DNA from 2 places in the Paenibacillus sp. 2KB_22 genome. Region 2 is predicted to be linked to the other one. Evidence: riboswitches for the same ligand, from Rfam matches in the RefSeq annotation. Region 2 holds a riboswitch; the other holds the start of a gene.
The links. A riboswitch is a leader RNA that binds a small molecule or an ion and turns the genes downstream of it on or off. The one in region 2 is predicted to bind glycine.
Positions count from the first base shown of each region.

Region 1 (3,420 bases), on a different contig from region 2:
AGCACGTATTTCGGATTATACAGCTTACTTCTATCTGGGAAGCATGATTGAGCACGGGGATACAGAGCATATCTTCACGAACCCGGACAATCGCTTGACCCAAGAATACATTATGGGTCGTTTTGGTTAATTGGATCATGGAGTGTCACATAGGGCAACAGACAGAGAAATGAAGAAATAAATAGAGACAAAAGAAGCACAATGCCTGGACGCTTGTTCGGGAGTTGTGCTTTTTTTAATTTATAATTTTAGTGGAATTTTCTGTATGCGGGATAAACATTATGCTACGATATTCAGTAATAAGAGAGCGTTTACACAACTTCGAAGGAGATGTTGATAATCACTACGAATCAGAGGTCTTATGACCACATGGCAACCGATATCATACAGAATTACACGATTGAAAAACCTGTCGTTTCTTATATTCGTCACAATGAGAACCTGACGTATCATGTCGTTGATGAAGCGAGCGGGCAGAAGTATCTGCTGCGTATCCATCAAGCTGCATATGCAAGTATGTCAGGCATTCAGCACACGCCTCCTGCACTGGAGGCAGAGATGAACCTGCTTCATGAGTTAAATGCAACGACAGCATTACGCGTACAACATCCGGTACGCAATGTATCGGGAGATTGGGTCACGTTATGGACAAGTGAAGCAGGTAAAGAAATCTGCTGTACAGTACTGGAGTGGATTGAGGGCAGGGACATCCAGCAGGGAGAACGTCTGACAACAGAGCAGATATATGATCTTGGTGCGCAACTACAGATGCTTCATCAATATGGGCGTGTTCAGAATCAGACAGATCGAACAAAGGTACGGCCGACATATGGCAATATCCATGAGAATTTGGTCATGCTAGGGCAGCTGGAGGAGGGAGTCCGATTGGGGATTTTTACAACGGAAGACTTCGATCTGCTTCGTGAGACGTTTGAGAACATTAATGAGCAGCTAGCAACGTACCCACAGCACACGGGGACCTGGGGCGTCATTCATGGGGATATTACTCGCAACAATCTGCTGATAACGGATCAGGGGATGTCCATGATTGATTTTTGTCTACACGGTTATGGTTATTATCTTTTCGATGCCGGAGGGGCAGCGCTTATGTTCAATCGAGAGGAACGTGACATATTCTTATCCGGATACACCAAACAGATCGCACCACTGACGGATCGTGATATCCGATTAATGGAAGGGTTCATGTTGATCTTTACACTTGGTTATTATGCTTTTCAGATGGCGAACGAGTCTAGGCACGAATGGATGAAAGATCGCATGCCGAAGCTATGTAGCAAGTATTGCAGACCTTATGTACAGAACGAGAGTATCTTCTACAAACTGTGAATTATAATTCAGATGTGCAGATCCGGAAGCGCTATGAACAGGAGGTTCAAAGATTATGGTTGCCTGAATACCCGAACAGTTTCGTGGACATTATCATAAATAGTAGTAAGCGCTTTATGAATTGAAGGAGAATAAAATAATCTGTTTAAAAAGTTCTTTTTATCGTATTAATGTGATGAAATCTGACAATATATTCTGGTTTCCAGCGGTTCAACAGGAAATGAAGGAAATACATCCAAAGATATCGTTAAGTTTGTTGACACTGATCTTCCGGTCGATTAATCTTAATGAAGAAGAATGAACGATTTCCATTACTGTTCTGACATACGCTCAGAATGGTTCCATACAGCGGATGATAACGAGCGGGAGAGACCTGAGTTAGCCGAGCAAAATGGCTAGTGTTCAGGCACCGAAGGAGCAAGCTGCTGCGCACCCGGCCCAGTGGTTAATCTCTCAGGTAAATGTACCATCGTTGGACGCAACTCTGGAGAGTGCGCGAACTGCGCCACCCAAGGGGTATATGATCAGTTAGCCTGGTGACCTTGTCTGCAATTGCAGGCCATGCACCATGTCGTGAGACACTGCTGATCGTGAAACTCTCAGGTATCGAGGACAGAGAGAGGGCCTGAGGCCTTCTTCTGTCCTTTTTTGATGTCATCATTCAGTAATAAAGGAACATTATGGCATGGGATCTGGATGGAAATGACGAATACAATTGGAGGGTTATAAGGTGCGATTTAAAGATGTTTTCTCAATTATTGGTCCGTCGATGACGGGGCCTTCAAGTTCACATACAGCTGGAGCAGCAAGGCTGGGAAGAATCGCTCGTCAGTGGCTAGGTTGTACGCCTGAACGTGCCCGGCTGACACTATACGGTTCATTCGCTGATACGTATCAGGGGCACGGAACAGATCTGGCACTGATCGGCGGTCTGCTGGATTATGTCACAGACGATCCGCGTATACCGGATGCAGAGCAATACGCAGAGGAAGCGGGCATGGAAGTCGAGTTTTATACAAGCGGCCTGCCTGCTCCTCATCCCAATACGGTCAAAATTGAGTTGTGGCATGCAGGACGTACATGTTCCTTAATCGGTGCTTCTATTGGTGGTGGTAGTGTATCGGTGCATGCGATGAATGATTTTCGTGTTCAGATTAGTGGTGAGTTTCCGACACTCGTTCTGCGACATGCGGACAAAGCAGGAGTGCTTGCCTCGGTAACGTCCACGATCAGTTCATCCGGGGTTAACATCGGGTATATGCAGGTGGACCGGAAAGCCCGTGATGGCGAAGCGCTTACTGCGATGGAGATGGACGGCGTGCCGAATCCTGATATGCTCAAGCGTCTGAAGGAGCTGGATCATGTACTGGACATTCGTGTCATCGATTTGAAGAGAGGAGTTGATTCGGATGCGATTTAAACATTTACACGAACTGAATACGATCTGTACAGCGGAATCCAAAACGATTGCTCAACTGATGATTGAGGAGCAAGTTCAGGAGACCAATACACCGGAAGCGGATGTTGTGAAGCAGATGTCTGAATATTATCAGGTGATGAAGGAAGCGGTACGTAAAGGGTTAACGGAAGATACCACATCACGTAGTGGATTAACGGGTGGAGACGGTAAAAGAATGGCCGAGTACATTCGCAAGGGTGAGACTTGCTCTGGTGATGCTTCCGCACTTGCCATGGCGTATGCCCTGTGTGTATCTGAAGTGAATGCCTCCATGGGCCGGATTGTGGCAACACCTACAGCCGGTTCCTGCGGCATCATCCCTGGCGTTTTTATCAGCTCACAGGAGCGATTTGGCTGGACGGACGAACATTTGGTGAATGGGTTGTTCTGCGCGGGAGCGATTGGTTATGTTATTGCCAACAATTCATTTATCTCCGGTGCGGAAGGTGGTTGTCAGGCAGAAGTGGGGTCCGCGATCGGCATGGCTGCGGGTGCCATGGTTGAACTGCGTGGAGGTACACCGGAACAGGTCGTTCATGCTGTTGGCCTAGCGTTAAAAAATACACTGGGCCTTATCTGCGATCCGGTCGCAGGCCTCGTTGAGATCCCGTGCA
Region 1 is NZ_JBFRHG010000005.1:144,274-147,693, reverse strand. Features, by position in the region: gene pstB (phosphate ABC transporter ATP-binding protein PstB) at 1-130, shown strand, start outside; gene AB4111_RS24625 (phosphotransferase enzyme family protein) at 370-1,347, shown strand; glycine riboswitch at 1,701-1,825, shown strand; glycine riboswitch at 1,830-1,965, shown strand; gene sdaAB (L-serine ammonia-lyase, iron-sulfur-dependent subunit beta) at 2,078-2,767, shown strand; gene sdaAA (L-serine ammonia-lyase, iron-sulfur-dependent, subunit alpha) at 2,757-3,420, shown strand, end outside.
Region 1: it holds a riboswitch for glycine, as region 2 does, so the genes downstream of both, sdaAB (L-serine ammonia-lyase, iron-sulfur-dependent subunit beta) here and gcvT (glycine cleavage system aminomethyltransferase GcvT) in region 2, are expected to answer to the same signal.

Region 2 (3,420 bases):
GACAACATTAGGTTATGTAATCGTTTTAACCGATGCATAATGGCTGAACCCATTGGTACACAAGGCTTTTCCCGCCTATGACTTTTGTCATTTCCAAAATCATTTTCTAACCTATAGTTTGGTCCAAGCAGGTGATTTACATCCTCAATCTGCTTGAATCCTCATCCAACATCATTCTTGGAAAACACAAAAAACCTGTGCAAGCATCCGGCTCACACAGGTCGAAACAATAAGAAGCATATTTCATTTTGTTATCAAATATATGTTAATAAGTACAAGTTCGTTGATCCTATTCTTCCGTATGTTTACGATACGCGTCTGCATTCATCAATGTAGACAACGCTGCTGTCAGATCTCCCTCAACACGGATCTCAATCATCCAACCTTCCTCGTAAGGAGAACTGTTCACAAGTTCAGGTGAGTCCTGCAACGAATCATTGACTGCAATAATTGAACCTGTGACGGGAGAAAACAAGTCCGACACCGTTTTGACCGATTCAATCGTTCCAATGCTGTCTTCTGCTTTTACATTGGATTCAAGGTCAGGCAATTCCACAAACACAATGTCACCCAGCTGATGCTGAGCGAACTCGGTAATGCCAATACGTACAGTATCCTCCCCTACGGTTTGCACCCATTCGTGCTCTTCACTGTACAGGAAATCACTTTTCAATTCGCTCATCGATATCCGCCTCGCTTTTCATTAATGAGTGCATGCGTTCTTTGACCTTAACCTTTTTCCCAAAACATAGCGTATGATATTTCGGATTCAAATGTCAAGATACCTCACAATTTATTTGATAATCGCCTCCTCAAACCGTAACCTGAATACACTCTTTCTACATATACTGGTGAATATTAGAATAGTAAGCGCAGTCTTTTTAAATACACGAACGATTATATTGATTAAACAATAAATATTCGGTTTTTAATTATTTTTGATGATATCGTTCTTGACATTGGCAGTGGATTCACGTTTTAATGAGAGGAGTAAATGTGTTTATTGGACTATGTTATACCCGCGGATGAATGTAAAGGGAGAGATTACCCATGACACCCGATTCGGGATGTACATGAGGTAACGCCGAAGGAGTAAACCACCGATAAGCGGGGGTGAATCTCTCAGGCAAAAGGACTTTTACGGGACGCAACTCTGGAGAGCATCTATTCGCCCTGTGCGGGCGTTATGATCACCCAAGGGGAAACCTGTTGTACAACACAGCGGGGTAACTCTCAGGTACAAGGGACAGAGCCTTAGAATACAGCGTGCTACTTGGCATGCCGATTCTTTGGCCTGTCCTTTTCCTTTTTCCCAAAAAAACGAAAAGCAGGATTTCAATCGGCGCTGCCATAGCTGCCTTACCATACTTATCTACGAATGACTTCTAGCTGAAAAATTAAAAAATACCCTGGTTCATTGATCCACGATTGCATATTCGGCCGTTTGACGGCCCAAGACGAGGTGATTTGATGTCCGATTTGCTTAGAACACCACTCTTTCCCCTATATCAGCAATATGAAGGCGTACGGTGCATTGATTTTGGAGGCTGGGAGCTTCCAGTGCAATTCAGCGGAATCCAGAAAGAACATGAAGCGGTGCGTGAGCGTGCTGGACTGTTCGATGTATCCCATATGGGCGAATTCACCGTACGAGGTGAGCAAGCCGAAACATTTTTGCAACAAATGATGACCAATGACGTGACTACGCTGGTTCCGGGTCAAGCCCAGTATACCCTGATGTGTTATCCAGATGGCGGTGTGGTGGATGATCTGCTCGTGTATAAATTGGAAGATCAGCATTACATGCTCGTCGTTAACGCCTCCAACATCGACAAGGATTGGGCGTGGCTGCAAGAACACTTGATCCCTGGCGTGAGCATGACCAACGATTCGGAGCAGACGGCGCTACTCGCCCTGCAAGGTCCACTGGCTGTAGATATTATCGGAAAAGTTACAAATACAGATGTATCGGCGATTGAACCGTTTCGTTTTGTGCAGAATGCCGAAGTATGTGGTGTAGAGTTGCTGTTGTCCCGTACGGGTTATACCGGAGAAGATGGCTTTGAACTATATGTTCCTGCAGATCAGGCCGCTGTGGTCTGGAATGGATTAATGCAAGCTGGTGAAGGTCACGGACTGGTGCCAACCGGACTTGGTGCCCGGGATACATTGCGCTTTGAAGCGAGGCTCCCATTGTACGGACAGGAATTGTCGGCAACCATCTCTCCGCTCGAAGCTGGTGTTGGCATGTTTGTGAAGCTGAATGCCGGACCTTTTATCGGACACGAAGCCTTGTTACAGCAAAAAAATGACGGGCCTGCCCGCAAATTGGTTGGCATCGAAGTCCTGGAACGCGGTATCCCCCGCCCGCACTATCCGATTTACGCAGAAGGCGTACAGATTGGCGAAGTGACAACAGGTACGCAATCACCTACATTGAAGCGTAATCTGGGGCTTGCCCTTATCGACAGCAAATACGCTGCGCTCGGAACCCCGCTTGAGATTGAGATCCGAGGTAAGAAACTGAAGGCCGAGGTCGTGAAGACCCCTTTTCATAAACGGACACGAACGTCAAAGACACCTACTCAAGGAGCTGATCAAGCATGAGCAAGCACCGTTACATTCCCATGACCGAGCAGGATCAGAGCGCCATGCTCGCCACCATCGGTGTGGATTCGCTGGAGGAACTGTTCCAGGACATTCCCAAAGAGATTCGTTATCAGGGTGAGCTGCCCGTATCCTCCAAACTCGATGAATATGCGCTGACACGTCATATGTCCAAACAAGCCGGCGCCGGCGCCAATTTTGAAACACACGCCAGCTTCCTCGGCGCAGGCATATACGATCATCATGTTCCTTCCGTCATCAATCATGTCATTTCCCGTTCCGAGTTCTACACCGCCTACACACCTTATCAGCCTGAGATCAGCCAAGGTGAACTGCAGGCCATTTTCGAATTTCAATCCTACATCTGTGAATTAACTGGCATGGCTGTAGCCAATGCCAGTATGTATGATGGCGCAACTGCCTTTGCTGAAGCAGGTAATCTGGCCGCAGCGGCAACTCGTCGCAAACAGCTCATCGTATCCCGCACCGTTCATCCGGAAGCTCGTCAGGTATTGCAGGCGTATGCGCACGGACTCCGTCTGGAGATTGTCGAGATTGGCTATAAGGATGGAGTCACGGACTGGGATGCCCTGCAAGCCGCCATATCGGATGATACCGCAGCTGTCATGATCCAGAGTCCGAACTTCTTTGGTGCCGTGGAAAATGTAAAGCAAGCTGCCGACCTCGTGCATGCGCACAAAGGCCTGCTCGTCGTAAGTGCTAACCCGCTATCGCTGGGTCTGCTGGAAGCCCCAGGCAAGCTGGGTGCCGACATCGTCGTTGGCGATGCGCAGCCCCTCGGCATCGCCGCTT
Region 2 is NZ_JBFRHG010000002.1:1,690,058-1,693,477, forward strand. Features, by position in the region: gene gcvH (glycine cleavage system protein GcvH) at 290-682, opposite strand; glycine riboswitch at 1,026-1,148, shown strand; glycine riboswitch at 1,152-1,252, shown strand; gene gcvT (glycine cleavage system aminomethyltransferase GcvT) at 1,471-2,607, shown strand; gene gcvPA (aminomethyl-transferring glycine dehydrogenase subunit GcvPA) at 2,604-3,420, shown strand, end outside.